4 regions of the Methylobacterium sp. Leaf111 genome follow, and region 3 is predicted to be linked to each of the others. Evidence: predicted binding sites of a transcription regulator. Region 3 holds the regulator's gene; each other region holds the start of a gene.
The links. Region 3 encodes LexA, which represses DNA repair genes until DNA is damaged. Its sites were predicted from a motif close to TGTTCNNNNTGTGTTCNG; they were not measured.
Positions count from the first base shown of each region.

Region 1: dnaE (DNA polymerase III subunit alpha) is a predicted target of LexA. The motif match lies at 2,178-2,195, and genes of this name have one in related genera.
Region 2: ASF41_RS01540 (PA0069 family radical SAM protein) is a predicted target of LexA. The motif match lies at 1,882-1,899, and genes of this name have one in related genera.
Region 4: uvrA (excinuclease ABC subunit UvrA) is a predicted target of LexA. The motif match lies at 1,799-1,816, and genes of this name have one in related genera.

Region 1 covers NZ_LMNE01000001.1:825,792-830,458, reverse strand. The annotation lists gene ASF41_RS03660 (lipoprotein-releasing ABC transporter permease subunit) at 1-1,293, shown strand, start outside; gene ASF41_RS03655 (ABC transporter ATP-binding protein) at 1,307-2,020, shown strand; gene dnaE (DNA polymerase III subunit alpha) at 2,431-4,667, shown strand, end outside.
Region 2 covers NZ_LMNE01000001.1:361,551-366,217, forward strand. The annotation lists gene ASF41_RS01530 (glycosyltransferase family 1 protein) at 1-68, shown strand, start outside; gene ASF41_RS01535 (ribonuclease HII) at 134-763, shown strand; gene ASF41_RS01540 (PA0069 family radical SAM protein) at 729-1,853, opposite strand; gene ASF41_RS01545 (hypothetical protein) at 2,023-2,544, shown strand; gene moaB (molybdenum cofactor biosynthesis protein B) at 2,575-3,132, opposite strand; gene ASF41_RS01555 (neutral zinc metallopeptidase) at 3,218-4,129, opposite strand; gene ASF41_RS01560 (uracil-DNA glycosylase family protein) at 4,233-4,667, opposite strand, start outside.
Region 3 covers NZ_LMNE01000024.1:22,482-27,148, forward strand. The annotation lists gene ASF41_RS14470 (FkbM family methyltransferase) at 1-468, shown strand, start outside; gene sfsA (DNA/RNA nuclease SfsA) at 501-1,208, opposite strand; gene ASF41_RS14480 (DUF937 domain-containing protein) at 1,372-2,157, shown strand; gene lexA (transcriptional repressor LexA) at 2,520-3,278, shown strand; gene ASF41_RS14490 (ComEC/Rec2 family competence protein) at 3,272-4,667, opposite strand, start outside.
Region 4 covers NZ_LMNE01000056.1:54,833-59,499, forward strand. The annotation lists gene ASF41_RS19705 (methyl-accepting chemotaxis protein) at 1-1,451, opposite strand, end outside; gene uvrA (excinuclease ABC subunit UvrA) at 1,937-4,667, shown strand, end outside.

The DNA of each region.
Region 1 (4,667 bases), on a different contig from region 3:
CTCACGGACAGGCTTGCGGGCCTTCGCGCCCGGTTCCGGCGCGGGAGCACGCCCCCCTTCGCCGGGTTCGAGTGGATCATCGCCGGGCGCTACCTGCGGGCCCGGCGCCGGGGCGGCGGCGTCTCCGTGGTGGCGTTCTTCTCGCTCCTCGGCATCGCCCTGGGCGTCGCCACGCTGATCATCGTGCTCTCGGTGATGAACGGCTTCCGCACCGAGCTCCTGTCGAAGATCGTCGGCATCAACGGCCACGTCTTCGTCGCCCCGATCGACAAGCTCTTCACCGACTATGCCGACCTGTCCGAGCGCCTGTCGAAGGTCGCCGGGGTGCGGGCGGCGATCCCCCTGGTGGAGGGGCAGGCCTTCGCCTCCTCGCCCTATGGCGGCGCCGGCAGCGGCGTGCTGGTCCGCGGCATCCGGGGCGAGGACCTCGACAAGATCGGCGCCATCGCGAGCAACATCAAGGGCGGCAGCCTGGAGGGCTTCGACGACGGGTCGGGCGTCGCCATCGGCCGGCGCCTGGCCGAATCCCTCGGCGTCCAGGCCGGCGACCAGATCAACCTGCTGACGCCGAAGGGCGCCTCGACGCCGTTCGGCACGGCGCCGCGCACCAAGGGCTACACCATCAAGGCGATCTTCGAGATCGGCATGACCGAGTTCGACTCGACCTTCGTGTTCATGCCCCTGACGGAGTCCCAGGCCTTCTTCAACCGGGACGCCGATGTCAGCCTGATCGAGATCTACCTCGACAATGCCGAGGCGGTGGGCACGATGCGGCCCGACCTCGAGATGGCGGCCGAGCGCCCGGTGCTCCTCACCGACTGGCGCCAGCGCAACCGGACCTTCTTCGGCGCCCTGGAGGTGGAGCGGAACGTGATGTTCCTGATCCTCAGCCTGATCGTCGTGGTCGCGACCCTGAACATCATTTCGGGACTGATCCTGCTCGTGCGCGACAAGTCCAGCGACATCGCCATCCTGCGCACCATGGGGGCGACCCCCGGCACCATCATGCGGGTGTTCCTCATCAACGGCGCGCTGATCGGCGTGGTGGGGACCCTGAGCGGGCTGGCCCTCGGCATCCTGATCACGATGAACATCAAGGGGATCCAGCGGGTGCTGTTCCCTTCCGCCTGGGACCCCACGGTGCGCTTCCTGGCCGAGATCCCGGCCGAGATGAACGCCAACGAGATCACCGTGGTGGTCGTCACCTCCATCGCCCTGTCGCTGATCGCGACGCTGTATCCCTCGTGGCGCGCCGCCCGGCTCGATCCGGTGCAGGCCCTGCGCTACGGTTGAGGCCCGAGCATCCATGACCACGACAGCCGAGGCGCCCGGCGCGCAGCCGGTCCCGGCCCTGTTCTTCGCCAAGGTGGAGCGGCGCTACGCCCAAGGGGCGGGGGCCCTCGAGATCCTGCGCCAGGCGGATTTCGCGATCTGGCCGGGCGAGCTCGTCGCCCTGGTGGCGCCCTCGGGGGCCGGCAAGAGCACGCTGCTGCACCTCGCCGGCCTGCTGGAGCGCCCCGACGGCGGCGAGATCTACATCGGCGGCCGTCCGACCGCCGCGATGGTGGATTCCGAGCGCACCCGCCTGCGGCGCGAGGAGATGGGCTTCGTCTACCAGTTCCACCACCTCCTGCCGGAATTCTCGGCCCTGGAGAACGTGGTGATGCCGCAGCTGATCCGCGGGCTCTCGCAGCGCGAGGCGCGGGCGCGGGCGGACGAACTCCTGAGCTTCCTCGGCCTCAAGGAGCGCCTCCAGCACCGGCCGGCCGAACTCTCGGGCGGCGAGCAGCAGCGCGTCGCCATCGCCCGCGCGGTCGCCAACGGCCCGCGCCTGCTCCTGGCCGACGAGCCCACCGGCAACCTCGATCCGCACACCGCCGCCCACGTCTTCGGCATCCTGGTGGCGCTGGTGCGCGCCTCCGGCCTCGCCGCGCTGATCGCCACCCACAACATGGATCTCGCCGCCCGCATGGACCGGCGCGTGACGATCCGGGACGGGCTGATCGAGCAGCTGCCCTGAGGGCCGGGCACGGATATCAATGGCGGCGGATCGCTGGACCGCGGAGGTCCGACGCCTTCGCGTGAGCACGCGGAGCCGATCCGCGACCGCTGGCCAAGGCGACGGGATTTACCGGGCCGTAACCACGATGCGGTGCGCCGACGAGTTTCGCTTTACATAGAACAAAACAAGAACAAAACTCGGGGCGTCAACGAAAGGCGAGGCCCATGTTCAAGCGGATGATCCTGACGGGTGCGGTCGAGTTCATGGCCTTCGGGCTCCTGGCGATGTCCATCGCCGCCTGGGCTGTCGCACTGGCGCCCTTGCGTTAGCGTTGCGGCGGGGTCACAGGGGTCGCGCGGTCCACAGGGAAACGCGTCCGGGCCCCGAATTCTCATGGATTGGAAACCACGACTCGGGCTGGTGGTCTCATGGCGCGCATCCTGAAAGACCCGGCTTACGTCCACCTCCACGTTCACTCGTCGTTCTCCCTGCTGGAAGGGGCCCTGAAGGTCGGGGACATCGTGAAGGCGGCGCTCGCCGACCGGCAGCCGGCCCTGGCGCTCACCGACACCAACAACCTGTTCGGGGCGCTGGAATTCTCCGAGAAGGCCGCCGGCGCCGGCCTCCAGCCGATCCCCGGCCTCCAGCTCACCGTCGCCTTCGAGGCGCCCGATCCGATGGCGCGCGTCGGGCAGGGCCAGGCCGGCTGCGCCAACATCGTCGTGCTGGCGAAGGACGAGACCGGCTACGGCAACCTGCTGCGTCTGGCGAGCCGCGCCTATTTCGACGGGGCGCTGGGCGACGCCCCCCGGGTCGGCGTCGAGGCCCTGGCCGAGTCGAGCGCCGGCCTGATCGCCCTGACGGGCGGTTCCACCGGGCCCCTCGACAGCGCCCTGCGGCAGGGCCGGGCCGAACTCGCCGCCGGCCGCCTGGCGCAGCTGCGCGCGGCCTTCGGCGAGGACGGCCTCTACGTCGAGATCCTGCGCCACGGGCTGCCCGACGAGCGCATGGTCGAGCGGGAATTGCTGCGGCTCGCCGACACGAACGGCCTCTCGGTGGTGGCCGCCAACGAGCCGTTCTTCGCCCGGGAGGGCGACTACGACGCCCACGACGCGCTGCTGGCCATCGCGGACGGCCGCCTCGTCTCGGACGACCGCCGCCGCAAGCTGACCCCGCGCCACGGCTTCAAGACCCGCGCCGAGATGGCCGCGCTCTTCGCCGACCTGCCGGACGCCCTGAACGCCACCGTCGAGATCGCCATGCGCTGCGCCTACCGCGTGCGCACCCGCAAGCCGATCCTGCCGAATTTCGGCGTGGTCGCCGCCCTCGACGCCGCCGCCCCCGAGGGCACCCCCGAAGTCGCGGCGGCGCCCCCCCTCGACGAGCCGGCGGAGCTGCGCCGGCAGGCGGAGGCCGGCCTCGAACGGCGCCTCGCCCAGCACGGCACCGCGCCCGGCATGTCCGAGCAGGTCTATCGCGACCGCCTCGCCTTCGAGCTCGACGTCATCGTCGGCATGAAGTTTCCCGGCTACTTCCTGATCGTGTCGGACTTCATCAAGTGGGCCAAGGACCACGACATCCCGGTGGGGCCGGGCCGCGGCTCCGGCGCCGGCTCCCTGGTGGCCTGGTCGCTCCTCATCACCGACCTCGATCCCCTGCGCTTCGGCCTGCTGTTCGAGCGCTTCCTCAACCCCGAGCGCGTCTCGATGCCGGATTTCGACATCGACTTCTGCGTCGAGGGCCGCGAGCGGGTGATCAGTTACGTGCAGCAGCGCTACGGCGAGCGGCAGGTGGCGCAGATCATCACCTTCGGCACCCTGCTGGCCCGCGGCGTGCTGCGCGACGTCGGCCGCGTGCTGGAGATGCCCTACGGGCAGGTCGACAAGCTGACCAAGCTCGTGCCGCAGAACCCGGCCAATCCCGTCACCCTGGTCCAGGCCATCGAGGGCGAGCCGAAGCTCCAGCAGGCGATCGAGGAGGAGCCGATCGTCGCCCGGCTCATGGAAATCTCGAAGAAGCTCGAGGGCCTGCACCGGCACGCCTCGACCCACGCCGCCGGCGTGGTCATCGGCGACCGTCCCCTCGAACAGCTGGTGCCGCTCTACCGCGACCCGAAGACCGGCATGCGGGTGACCCAGTTCAACATGAAGTGGGTCGAGGCCGCGGGCCTGGTGAAGTTCGACTTCCTCGGCCTGAAGACCCTGACGCTGCTGCGCTGCTGCACGGACTTCCTGGCCCGGCGCGGCATCATCGTGGATCTCGCCTCGCTGCCCCTCGACGACCCGGCGACCTACGCGCCGATGAAGCGCGGCGAGACGGTGGGCGTGTTCCAGGTGGAATCGGCCGGCATGCGCAAGGCCCTGGTCGAGATGCAGGCCGACCGCTTCGAGGACATCATCGCCCTGGTGGCGCTCTACCGCCCGGGCCCCATGGCCAACATCCCGGTCTATTGCGAGCGCAAGCTCGGCCGCGATGCCGGCAACGAGGCGAGCTGGTACCCGCACGAGAAGCTGGAGCCGATCCTCAAGGAGACCTTCGGCATCATCGTCTACCAGGAACAGGTGATGGAGGTGGCCAAGGTCCTGGCCGGCTACTCGCTCGGCGAGGCCGACATGCTCCGCCGCGCCATGGGCAAGAAGATCAAGGCCGAGATGGACGCCCAGCG
Region 2 (4,667 bases), on a different contig from region 3:
ATGGCAGCACGTCCGTCCGGGTTCGGGCCGCGGGCACGCCATCGCGGGGCATCGTCGAACTCGGCTGACGCGTGGACCCGACTGGCCACGCACGCTAGGGGAAGGGATCAGCCCCCTGCCCGGACCCTGCCCGATGCCGCCCTTCGACCCGCGCCTGGCGGAGACCTACCCGGCCGTGATCGGCTGCGACGAGGTTGGGCGGGGGGCCCTCTGCGGCCCGGTGATCGTCGCGGCGGTGTGGTTTGCGCCGGCTGCATTCCCGCCCGAGCTTCTGGCGCGTCTCGACGACAGCAAGCGCCTGAAGGCGGCCGAGCGCGAGGCGTTGACTCCACTCATCCGGGCGTGGGCCCGCGTCGCGGTGGCGGCCGGATCGCGCGCGCTGGTGGACCGGATCAACGTCCGCGCTGCCACCCTCGACGCCATGCGGCGCGCGGTCCTCGGCCTGCATCTCGACGCACCGGTCTGGGTCGACGGCCGCGACACGATTCCGGGACTCGCCCTCCCCGGCCGCGCCGTGGTGGGCGGCGACCGGCTGGTGCCGCAGATCGCCGCCGCCTCCATCGTGGCCAAGACCCTGCGCGACGCATTGATGCGTCGGCTGGCCGGGCGCTACCCGGACTACGGCTGGGCGAGCAACGTCGGCTACGGCACGCGCACCCATCTCGCCGGCCTTGCACACCGCGGCCGCTCGCCCCATCATCGGCTCAGCTTCACGCGCGCCTACGATCTCAGAACAGGCTCAACTGGTCGCGCGGAACCCTGAACAGGTCGACGCGCAGGCGACGACGGACTTCGGGATAGCCGAGGCGCTGCCGGGCGAGCCGCATGCGCTGGCGGATCAGGTCGGCATAGGCGCCGGTGCCGGTCATCCGCGTGCCGAAAGCGGCGTCATAGGCCTTTCCGCCCCGCGCGGCGCGGACCAGCGACATGACGTGGCGCTGGCGGCCTGGGTAATGCTCGGCGAACCAGTCGTTCACCAGGTCATCGAGTTCGAGCGGCAGGCGCAGGAGTACGTGGCTCGCCTCCACGGCGCCGAGCGCCCGGGCCCGGGCGAGGATCGCCTCCAGCTCGTGGTCGTTCAACGAAGGGATGATCGGCGCGGCGATGACCATCACGGGAATGCCCGCGGCGCTCAGGCGGGCAATCGCGTCCAGGCGCTTTTGCGGATGCGGCGCGCGGGGCTCCAGCCGGCGTGCCAGGACGGGATCGAGGGTGGTCACCGAGATCGCGACCTTCACGAGACCGTCGCGCGCGAGGTCGGTGAGGAGGTCGAGATCGCGCACGACGAGATTCGATTTCGTCACGATGCCGACCGGGTGGCGGAACCGCGCCAGGACCTCCAGCACCGCGCGGGTGACGCGATGCTCCCGTTCGATCGGCTGGTAGGGATCGGTGGCGGTGCCCAGGGCGATCGTGGCGGGACGGTAGCCCGGTGCCGACAACTCCGTTTCGAGCAGAGCGCCGGCACCCACCTTCCGGAACAGCTTGGTCTCGAAGTCGAGGCCCGGTGACAGGCCGACATAGGCGTGGTTCGGACGGGCGAAGCAGTAAACGCAGCCGTGCTCGCAGCCGCGGTAGGGATTGATCGAGCGATCGAACGAGATGTCGGGCGAGGTGTTGCGGGTGATCAGCGTGCGGGCATGCTCCGGCCGCACCTCGGTCCGGACGGGGACCGCCTCCTCATTCCCGGACCAGCCGTCGTCGAAGGTTTCCCGTCGGGCCGCCTCGTACCGTCCGCTCGGATTGGCCGTGGCACCCCGGCCCCGCCGCCCCATCGGCTGCGGTGTGGTCTCGCCGAGGCGTCGCGCAGCCGCGGGGCCGGCGGACGATGGGCGAGTGGCGTCTGCTGGCATGGGCGAGGTTCATCCGTTGGGATCGGACGAGAACGTATCATGAACAAATGCTCGGGGCGCTGCAAAAATTTCAGGCAGAACGCGTGTCGTGTCGCGTTTCTACCCATTTGCGTCCTCTGCGTCGCCGCGATGTGGCTTGGCGCTACGCGAAAATACGGTATGCGCGCGCATGCTTTCGGCTCTCATCTCCGTGGCGCGGCCTGCCGACCCCGATTCCGTCGATCATCTCGCCGATACGCTAGGCGCGCTGGTCGCCGGAGTTGCGGCAGGACTCGTCGGTGACGCGGTGATCGTCGTGCCGGTCGCGAATGCGATGATCGAGGCCGTGGCCGAGGCGACCGGCGCGACGGTCGTTCTGCGTGGTCGTGGGTCGTCGCCCTGGTCGGCCGGTGCAAAGATCGCGCGCCGGGACTGGGTGCTGTGTCTCGAGGCCGGCGATGTTCCCGCCGAGGGTTGGATCCGTCTTCTGGACCGCTTCATTGGGACGGCCCGCCCGGAGGTGTCTTTGGCCCGCTTGCGCCGCCCCCATACCGGCCTGCCGGCACGCCTGGCCGCCGGAGGGGAGCGCGTCATCGGCGTGAACGCTCCACGCCCAGGCGATCTGGTGCGCCGCGAACGCCTGCTGGCGGGCCCGAAATTCATCCGCCGTTTGAAGGCCCGCCCGCTCGCGGCGCGCCTCGACCGGGCGTAATCGCCGCGGATCGCGGGTCGACCGTCCCGCCTACACCGAGATCGAAGCGCCGCGACGCAGGTGCTCGTCTAGGCGGGGCATGATCTCGACGAAGTTGCAGGGCCGATGGCGGTAGTCGAGCTGCGCGGCCAGGATGCCGTCCCAAGCGTCGCGGCAGGCGCCGGGAGAGCCGGGCAGAACGAAGATGTAGGTCGCGTTCGCGACGCCCGCCGTGGCGCGCGACTGCAAGGTCGAGGTTCCGATCTTGTCGTAGGAAATGCGGTGGAAGACGGCCGAGAAACCATCCATGCGCTTCTCGAACAGGGGCTCGATTGCCTCGGGCGTCACGTCGCGACCCGTGAAACCGGTGCCGCCCGTGGTGATGACCACGTCGACGGCCGGGTCACGGCTCCAGCACTCGACCTGTCCGCGGATCGCCTCGACCTCGTCGGGGACGATGGCGCGGGCGGCCAGGGTGTGCCCCGCCGCCGTGAGGCGCTCGACGAGGGTGTCGCCGGAGCGGTCGTCCCCCTCGCTGCGGGTGTCCGATACCGTGAGGACCGCGATGGCCAGCGGGATGAAGCTGCGGGTCTTGTCGGATGCGACCATCTTGGAATGCCTTCAACCGAACGCGGGCGGGACGGGACCGATCCTACGCGAAAGTCCCGCCCCCCGACAGCGCGCCGGCTGCAGCTCAGTTCCGCGCGGCCCGGAACGTGTCGCAGGATTTCGTCTGTCCGCTGCGATAGCCGGTCATGAACCAGCGCATCCGCTGCTCGGATGAGCCGTGCGTGAAGGAATCCGGCACGGCATACCCCTGCGACTGCTTCTGAAGCTTGTCGTCGCCGATGGCGCTCGCCGCCTGCATCGCCTCTTCGATGTCGCCCTGCTCCAGGGCGTTATACTTGTCGTTGGAATTCTTGGCCCAGACGCCCGCGAGGCAGTCGGCCATGAGCTCGGTGCGCACGGACAGCTGGTTCGCCTCGGTCTTGGTCGACGCGTTCTGCTGGCGGCCCTGGACCTTGCCGAGAATGCCGAGTTCGTCCTGGACGTGATGGCCGACCTCGTGGGCGATGACGTAGGCGTAGGCAAAGTCGCCCTTCACGCCGAACTTCTGCTCCATCTCCTTGAAGAACGAAGTGTCGAGATAGACCTTCTTGTCGATCGGACAGTAGAACGGCCCCATGGCGGCCTGGGCCGAGCCGCAGCCGCTGCGGGTGCCGCCGGTGTAGAGCACCATCGCGGTCGGGCGGTACTGGCGGCCCGTCTGGTTCGGCAGGACCTCCTTCCACACGTCCTCGGTGTTGCCGAGGATCGCGGCGGCGAAGCGCCCGCTCTCGTCCGTCGGCTTGGTCTTGCGCTGGGCCTGGGTCTGGGGGTCGACCTGCTCCTGGCGCGGGCGTCCGCCGCCGGACATCTGCTCGGCACCGCCGATCAGGACCGCCGGGTTGATGCCCGTGACCCAGCCGATGATGCACAGGATCACGATGGTGCCGATGCCAAGGCCACCGGCTCCGCCGCCGGGAAAGCCGAACCCACCACCGCCGCCACCTTCGCCGCGCCGATCCTCGACATTGTCCGACGAGCGGAAATCTTCCCAGCGCATGATCTCGTTACACCCTGTCCGGCCACGCGGCGTCACACACGGCCGCGTGAAGTAAGTCGCAGCTACGGGATACGGTTCCGCTTGGGCGCCGGCCCGAGCGGGCTCAGGCCTTCCCGTCGAGGGCGGCGCGCAAGGTCCGGAAGTCCCGCCAGGCGAGGCGCTTCTGCAGCGGCTGGCGAAGGAGATAGGCCGGATGCAGCGTCGCCAGGGCACGGATCTCGCGGCTCCCGACGCGGTAGGGGTAGAAGCGACCGCGCGCCTTCAAGATGCCGTCCTTGGTGCCGGTGATCGCCTGCGTCGCCGGGCTGCCGAGGCAAACGATGAGGTCCGGATCGGCGAGTTCGATCTGCCGTTCGATGAACGGCCTGCAGATCGAGACCTCCTGAGGGGTCGGGTTGCGGTTCCCCGGCGGCCGCCACGGCACGATGTTGGTGACGTAAGCGTTCGTCCGGTCGAGGCCGATGGCCGCCATCATGCGGTCGAGAAGCTTGCCCGAACGGCCCATGAAGGGTTTGCCGACGCGGTCCTCGTCGGCCCC
Region 3 (4,667 bases):
GCCCGGATCCTGGCCGTCGAGCCGCAGCCGGACGTGTTCGACCGCCTGACCTACAACATCGCTCAGAATCCGTTTGGAACGGTCAAGGCGGTGGCCTGCGCGGTCGCCGACAAGGCGGGGGAACTCACCCTGTTCGTGGATCCCCGCAACCGGGGGGAATCGAGCCTGAAGATCGTCGGGACGAACGAGGGCGCGCAGATTCGTGTGCCGGCCGTGCCCCTGCTCGATCTCGCCCTCGGCGAGGGCATCGCGCGCATCGACGCCATGAAGCTCGACGTCGAGGGCGCCGAGGACCTGATCCTCGAACCCTTCCTGCGGGCCGCCCCCGCGAGCCTCCACCCGCGGCTGCTCATCGTCGAGAACGGCACCGACCAGTGGCAGATCGACCTGCCCGCCTTGCTCGAGCAGCACGGCTATCGCCGGATCGCTCGCACCCGCCTCAACCTGATCTTCGAGCGGGCCGACTGACGGGCCCGCGCGGTTCTTCTGGGACGCGCGCCCTACAGCACCGGGATGGCGTCGGCCACGGCGATGCCGACCGGGTCGATGCGGCAGCGATGGGCGTGGACGGCGACGCCGGCCGCCCGAGCGGCCTGAAGCGCCCGGTCGAAGGCAGGATCGAGGTCCCGCGCGGCATCGAAGCGATCCGCCCACATCTGCACCACGATGATGACCATGGCACGGCCCCCGGCCTCGACGACGGCCGCGAGGTCCGTCATGTGGCGGGCGCTGCGGGCGGCGACGCAATCGGGAAATTCCGCGAGGCCGGGGCTGCGCATCAGGTGACAGTTCTTCACCTCGACATGGCAGGGCGGCATCCCCTCCCCGGTGGCGAGGAAGTCGACCCGGCTGGCCCGGGCGTAGCGGACTTCGGGGCGCAGGCCCGTGTAGCCGGCGAGGCACGGCAGGCCGCCGGCGGCGAAGGCCTCCGCCACCAGGGCGTTCGGCCGCATCGTGTTGATGCCGACCCATTGCCGGCCGCCGGGCAGATCCGCCTCCACCAGTTCCCAGGAAAAGGGGAGCTTGCGCGTCGGGCTCCGGACGTCGGACAACAGGGCCCGCGCGCCCGGCACCGCAAGTCCCAGCATCGCCCCCGGGTTGGGGCAATGGGCCGTGATCACGGACCCGTCGGCAAGCTGCAGGTCGGCGAGAAAGCGGTTGTAGCGACGCACCAGGCGCGCCTCGATCAGGGGCGAAGGGAAGCGCATCGCGGGTCCGGGGCAAGAAACGGGTTGATACGGGCCCCCGTCGACGGGGAATCGGGCCGTCGTGAGGCGCCCGGGCTGGTCAGTACCGACCGGATGCGACAGAATTCGCGCGGCGCGCCCGGGTCGATGACCGGGAAAGCCGCAGTTCGTCCGCGAGGCCGCCATGTTCAATCTGTTCGACATCCTTCAGGCGCAGGCGGGCCCCAACGCGCAGGGTTTCGGACGGCAGTTCGGTTTGTCGCCGGAGCAGAGCCTGCGCGCGATGGAAGCCCTGCTTCCGGCCCTCACGATGGGGCTGCAGCGGAACGTCGCCCAGGATCCGACCGGCTTCGCCCACCTCTTCAATCTCGTCGGCCCCGCCGCGCCGAAGGCGTCGAGCGCGACGCCGCAGATGGACATGCTGGTCCAGCAACTCTTCGGCTCGCCCCATCTGAGTCAGGCCGTTCTGCAGCAGGCCGCTGCCGTCAGCGGCGTGGCGATGCCGGCCTTGAAGCAGATGCTGCCGATCATGGCCGGCATGGTGGTGGCGGGGATCGTCCACGTCATGATCAACCAAGCGCCTGCCGCGGCGCCGGTCCCGCGCGCCGAGGCGAACCCCTTCGGCTTCCCGCCCAATGCCTGGTCGGAGATGATGCAGGCGTTCCTGAACTCCGGCGCCAAGGCCCCGAAGCCCGCGACGCCCTCGCCCCAGGCACGGCCGCGTGCGGCGTCGACGTGGCTCGCGGCTTCGCCCCGGCCGGAGTCCGCCGGGCCGGACAGGTCGGCCACGGAAGCGCCCTTCGACGTGATGCAGCAGATGTTCCAGACGGGCCTGGAGGTGCAGCAGGAGAACGCCCGCGCGATGCAGCGCCTGTTCGATACCTTCTGGCAGGATCCCCGCAATCCCACCGAGACGGGCGGCAACGGTTCGGGTGACCGGCCCAAGGCAGGGCGCACCGGGCAGCGCTAGCTGAAGACCCGCCGTCGGCGACGTCGGCGACGCCGGCAGAGGACGGCAGAGAACCGATCGTCGCCGGGCCATCGACCCGAGGGCGCTGCGCCCGGGCGCCCTGCCGACCGGTCTAGACGCCGGCCGTCCAACTCGTTCGTCGGATCGGGGCACCACTCGGTCGCAGCGATGGCCGCAGCGGCAGGCCGGCGTGGCGCTCGGGCGACGCCCGGATCCGCCCTTGCCGAGGGGATCGAACGGATCGGGCCCGAGAGGCTTGAGATGGGAACCCTTGCAGAACACTTACGGAACGTTTAACGTGTTCGTGGTTTGTTTCTAGTGCCACCCGCCGCGATCCGTGGCGCTAACGAAGAGTGTCCCGCATGTTGACGCGTAAGCAGCTGGACCTGCTCCAGTTCATCCAGCTTCGGATGCGCGAGAGCGGCGTTCCCCCGTCGTTCGACGAGATGAAGGATGCCCTCGACCTGAAGTCGAAGTCGGGCATTCACCGCCTGATCACGGCCCTGGAGGAGCGCGGCTTCCTGCGCCGGCTGCCCAACAGGGCGCGGGCCATCGAGGTGATCCGGATGCCGGAGAGCCTCGGGGGGAATGCGGGCGCCCCGCGCGCCGCTCCGGCCTCCGAGGTTCGCCGCTTCACGCCGAGCGTGGTCGAAGGCGGCAAGGGCAAGGGCAAGGGCTTGCCGGCCGGCGCATCGGTGTCCCGACTGCCGACCACGCAGGCCACCGACGAGAGCGGTCGGGCCGTGACCATCCCGGTGATGGGTCGGATCGCGGCCGGTACGCCCATCTCGGCCATCCAGGAACAGAGCCATTCGGTGACGATGTCGCCGGATTTCCTGGCCGGCGGCGAGCATTACGCCCTGGAGGTGCGCGGCGATTCGATGGTCGATGCCGGGATCCTCGACGGCGACCTGGTGGTCATCCGCAAGCAGGACACCGCCAATACGGGCGACATCATCGTGGCCCTCATCGACGACGAGGAGGCGACCCTGAAGCGCCTGCGCCGGCGTGGATCGTCCATCGCCCTGGAAGCGGCGAATCCGGCCTACGAGACGCGGGTCCTCGGGCCGGATCGGGTGCAGATCCAGGGACGTCTCGTCAGTCTGGTGCGCCGCTACTGAAGGGGGTCCCCGTCCGGTTCATCGCCGGACGGATCCGACGGATCGCGGGTGCGATCGGGGATTTCCGGTAAGACCGACGCCGGCGGTGTCGAAGATGGCAAGGACGTTCCCGGCGGGTCCACCGGCTTGCGCAGAGGCGTCGCACGCCAGGGCACGACATCCCCGGGATGCTTCGCGGAGGCGAGGGACGGCCCATCGCGGGTGAGGTGAATCGCGGTCGCACCGTGCGATTCCAGGAAATCCCGGTCGATGACGATCGATGCGGCGCAGCCCCCGGGCGCGGATTGCCGGGTGATCAGGATGTCGGCCCTGGCGCAGTCCTCTCCGAGGGCACCCTTGTCGGTGGTCAGGGCGAGCACGCGGCCGTCGGGTGTGGTCAGGGTACAGCCCAGGCGATCGCAGCGCGCGCCCTCGAACCCCGTTACGTCCTGCACCCGTCGGTCGTCTCCATCGGCCTTGAGCCATTGCGCGAGCACGAAGGGGGGCGGCCGGCCAAGGGTGGCGAGCCGCCCGTTGCGCTGGCGGATGGCGGCGCCCGCCCCCTCCCGATCGACGTAGATGTCGTAGCGATCCGGGGCAGCCGCACAGGCGATGCCGATCGCTGCCGGAATGAGGCCGAGCCAGCGCAGCGACGAGGCCGGGAGCGTCAGGACGATCAGGGCAGCGGCCAGGAGGCCGAGGGCCCCCGTGCCGAAGGCCGGGACCACGACGACGGCGTTGCCGAAGCCCGCGATCCAGGTCGAGATGGTCAGCATCCCCCGCACCGCCAGGCCCATGGCCCACCAGACCGGCTGATCCAGCGCGAACGGATAGGCGAGGATGCCCAGAACCGCTGACGGCATCACCGCCAGGGAGACCAGCGGCAGGGTGAGCGCATTGCCCACCAGCCCGAAGGGCTGCACCGTCTGGAAGTGGTAGGTGGCGAAGGGCGCGGTGGCGATCTGGGCCACGAGCGTCGTGGCCAGGGTGCCCAGGACCGCCGCGGACGCCAGGGCGAAGATCCGGGGGAGCAGGCCGGCACCGTCGCGCTGCCGCCCGCGTCCGGCGATCAGCGGCGCGCAGGCGATCAGGCCGGCCACCGCCGCGAACGACATCTGGAAGCTCGGGCCGAGGAGGCCGTCCGGCTCGCGGGCCAGGGCGATCAGGGCGGCGAGGGCCAGGTTTCGCATGCTGAGCGCCGGGCGGTCGACCAGGATCGCGCCGAGCATCACGAGGGTCATGATCAGCGAGCGCTCGGCTGCGATGTCCCAGCCGGAGAAGACGCAGTAGGCCGTCACGCTCACCATGGCGACGGCAGCGGCGATCTTCTTGATCGGCCAGTGCAGCGCCGCGAACGGAACGAGGGCCAGGAGCGCCCGCACGAGCCAGAACACCACGCCGGCCGCCAGG
Region 4 (4,667 bases), on a different contig from region 3:
CGGTTGCCGATCTCCCGCACCGAGGCGCTGAGCTCCTCCGTGGCTGCCGCCACGGTGTCGGCCGTGGCCGCGGTTTCCGCCGAGGCTGCGGCCACGGACCCACTCAGGGATGACGTATCGGTCGCGGCCTGGGTGAGGGCATAGGCCGCCGTTTCGAGCTGGCTCGCGGAGGCCGACACCGCCTCGACGATCCCGCTGGCCTGGGCCTCGAAGCGATCGGCCAGTGCCACCATCTCGGCGCGGCGGGCCGCCGCGGCGTGGGCGGTGAGGTGGTCGGCTTCCGTGGCGATGCGCCGGCGCTCGACCACGCTGGCCTGGAAGTCGACGGCCGCTGCCGCGATGGCGCGAACCTCGCGGGCGCCGTTCTGCGGGATCGGGCCGGCTTCCTCGCCTCGGCCGATGGCGGTCAGGGAAGCGGCGATACGGGTGAGCGGACGGGCGATGGCGGTCCCGAAGGCGAAGGCGAGGCCGCACGAGAGGACCAGGATCGCGAGTCCCACGGCCATCCAGACCAGGACGCTCCGCTCGGCATCGGCGCGGGCGGCTCCGGCGGCGGCTCCGAGATCCGCGGTGAGCCGGTCCTCGATCGTCTTGAGCGTATCGATGCGCTCGGTCGCGAGGCGGAACCAGGCGGGCGCATCGGTGAAGGCGAGCGGCGTGCCGGGGGGCGTGTCGAGAACGAGGCGGCGGAGACGATCGACCTCCCGGGCCGCGGGCGCAGTCTTGCCGGCATCGAGGAGGGCCACCTGTTCCTGCTCGGCCCCGAGGCGGAACAGGGATTCGTAGGTGCCCTGGCCCGCGCTCAGACCCGCCAAGCGCTCGTGGCCTGCAAGATCAATCTGGCCGGCGCCGAAGATCGCCGAGGCCGCGGCCCGCTCCTGGCCCGCCAGCTCCTTGAGGGCGAGGAACGACGAGTAGGAACTGATGCGGGCGGCGAGATCGGCGCTGGCGGCGACCTGGGAAACCTCGCGCACTAGGTCGAGCGCGTTGGCGATCACCCCCGAATAGAGCCCCATGTTCTGAGCCGGCGTGCGCCCGAGCCCGTCGACCGCCGCGCGGTGGGGGACGATCGCCGCCAGCTGCTCGGTCAGCGCCGCATTGCGACGGGCGACGCCGGCTCCGAAGGCGGCGAGGTCGAGGCCGGCCCGGCCCGCGTCCAGGGCTGCCCGGGCGGCATCGGTCCGCAGGCGCTGCGCATCGAGTTCGGATCGAAACTTGGTCCCCTTGGCGGCGAGATAGAGGCTCGATGCCCCGCGCTCCCGCTGGGCTTCGTGCACCAGGGCGCTGATCTGGCCCGCAATGCCGACGAGGTCCTGCACATGGACCATCCGGGTCCGAGCATTCATCCGCTCGGTGATGGCAAGGCCCACGACCATCGCAAACGCAAGACATGGAGCGAGGGCAACCAGAAGAATCCGAATGCGCAGCGATGAAAAGAGACCGGCGGACATCACATGAAACCTGCTTCGAAACGCTGCGGCACTGTCGGAGCAGCCGGTAAAAGTTGTGTTTCAAATTTATCTTATGATCAATTTTTTGGTCGGTCACTTCAATTTTTAGGCAGGGCGGGTCGGGAGCTTCAGCGAACCATCCAGTTGCTTTGTGACTCCGGCTCGCTCACGCGACCGCTGGACCGCGAAGCAACTGATCCGTCTGCGGAGGCGGCAGGGGTCGGCCCAATCCTCAGCCGAAGCCGCGGGGCCCGCGTCTTCCAAACCGTCGGCAGCGAACTCCCTCACTGCCATTCGGTGCGGTCGCGGCGGCCGAAACCTCTGCCGGAAGGCCGCGATATTGTCCGCGTACGCTTTTTGTTCTAGCTGAAGAGCGGCTATGCGTGGCGCGCGCCTTGCCCGACGCGGTGGTGCGCCCGACATGCCGCAGGGGCTCCGGTCGAGTCCCGACGAGTTCCGCGCCGAAGACGTTCCGAAGAGACTCCATGGCCAAAGCCAAAGCCGCTGCCAAGACATCGCAAGCCGAGGCCGAGCGGGTCGAAGCCAAGATCGAGGCGCTGTTCGACGGGGCTCGCGACGCGCGGGTCATCTCGGTGCGCGGCGCGCGCGAGCACAATCTGAAGAACATCGACCTGACGATTCCCCGCGATCGCCTCGTTGTCTTCACGGGTCTGTCCGGCTCCGGCAAATCGTCGCTCGCCTTCGACACCATCTACGCCGAGGGCCAGCGCCGCTACGTCGAATCCCTCTCGGCCTACGCGCGCCAGTTCCTGGAGATGATGTCGAAGCCCGATGTCGACCAGATCGACGGGCTCTCGCCGGCGATCTCCATCGAGCAGAAGACCACCTCGAAGAACCCGCGCTCGACGGTCGGCACCGTCACCGAGATCTACGACTACATGCGCCTGCTCTGGGCGCGGGTGGGCATTCCCTACTCGCCCGCGACCGGGCTGCCGATCGAGAGCCAGACCGTCAGCCAGATGGTGGACCGCGTCCTGGCCCTGCCGGAGAAGAGCCGACTCTACCTCCTGGCACCGGTGATCCGTGGCCGAAAGGGCGAGTACCGCAAGGAGATCGCCGAGTTCCAGAAGAAGGGCTTCCAGCGCCTGCGGATCGACGGCGAGTACTACGCCATCGACGACGTGCCGAAGCTCGACAAGAAGCTGAAGCACGACATCGACGTGGTGGTGGACCGGATCGTGGTGCGGGCGGACATCGCGGCGCGGCTGGCCGATTCCTTCGAGACCGCCCTGGAACTCGCCGACGGCATCGCCCTGATCGAGTTCGCCGAGACGCCGGAGGGCGCGGCGCCGCGGGAGGCCATCACCTTCTCGTCGCGCTTCGCCTGCCCCGTCTCCGGCTTCACCATCGCGGAGATCGAACCGCGGCTCTTCTCGTTCAACAATCCCTTCGGCGCCTGCCCGACCTGCGGGGGCATCGGCCACGAGATGCGGATCGACCCGGAGCTCGTGATCTCGGATGCCAAGCTCAGCCTGAAGCGCGGTGCCGTCGGTCCTTGGGCGAAGTCGACCTCTCCCTATTACGGCCAGACCCTCGACGCGCTGGCCCGCCACTTCGGCTTCAAGACCACGGTCGCCTGGGCCGATCTGCCGACGAAGGCCCGGGACGTGATCCTGTCCGGCACCGGTTCTGAATCGGTCCGCTTCGCCTACGACGACGGCATGCGCGCCTACGAGGTGAACAAGCCCTTCGAAGGCGTCATCCCGAACCTGGAGCGGCGCTACAAGGAGACCGAGAGCGACAGCTCGCGCGAGGAGATCGCGCGCTTCATGAGCGAGACGCCCTGCGCCACCTGCGGCGGCAAGCGCCTGAAGCTCGAAGCGCTCTCGGTCAAGATCGCGATGCAGGATGTGGGCGAGATCACCGCCCTCTCGGTCCGAAATGCCCATGCATGGTTCTCGGAGCTGCCGGGCAAGCTCACCGAAAAGCAGAACGAGATCGCCTACCGGATCCTCAAGGAGATCCGCGACCGGCTGACCTTCCTGATCGATGTCGGGCTCGAGTACCTGACGCTCGCGCGCGGCTCCGGCTCGCTGTCCGGCGGCGAGAGCCAGCGCATCCGTCTGGCCTCCCAGATCGGCTCCGGGCTGACCGGCGTGCTCTACGTGCTGGACGAGCCGTCCATCGGCCTGCACCAGCGCGACAACGAGCGCCTGCTCGGCACGCTGAAGCGCCTGCGCGACCTCGGCAACTCGGTGATCGTGGTCGAGCACGACGAGGACGCGATCCTGCAGGCCGACTACGTCGTGGATGTCGGCCCGGGCGCCGGCATCCATGGCGGACGGATCATCGCCCAGGGCACGCCCGAAGAGGTGCTGAAGAACCCGGATTCGCTGACCGCCAAGTATCTCACCGGCGAGATGAGCGTGCGGGTACCGACGGCGCGTCGCAAGGGACGGAAGGGCACGCTCAGCCTCGTCGGGGCCCGGGGCAACAACCTCAAGAACGTCTCGGTCGACATCCCGCTCGGCACCTTCACCTGCATCTCGGGTGTCTCCGGCGGCGGCAAGTCGACCCTGATCATCGACACGCTCTACAAGGCGGTGGCGAAATCCCTGAACGGTGCCCTGGAGCACCCGGCGCCCTTCGAGCGGCTCGACGGGCTGGAGCATCTCGACAAGGTCATCGATATCGACCAGTCGCCGATCGGCCGGACCCCGCGCTCCAACCCCGCCACCTACACCGGCGCCTTCACGCCGATCCGCGACTGGTTCGCGGGCCTGCCCGAGGCCAAGGCCCGCGGCTATCAGGCCGGGCGCTTCTCCTTCAACGTGAAGGGCGGACGCTGCGAGGCCTGTTCCGGCGACGGCGTCATCAAGATCGAGATGCACTTCCTGCCGGACGTCTACGTCACCTGCGACGTCTGCAAGGGCCGCCGTTACGATCGCGAGACCCTGGAGGTGAAGTACCGCGACCACTCGATCGCCGACGTCCTCGACATGACCGTCGAGGAAGCCGCCGACCTGTTCAAGGCGGTGCCCACCATTCGCGAGAAGATGGAGACCTTGGCCCGGGTCGGCCTCGGCTACGTCAAGGTCGGGCAGCAGGCGACCACTCTGTCGGGCGGTGAGGCGCAGCGGGTGAAGCTTTCGAAAGAGCTGTCCAAGCGCGCCACAGGCCGCACGCTCTACATTCTCGACGAGCCGACAACGGGACTGCACTTCCACGACGTCGCCAAGCTCATGGAGGTGCTCC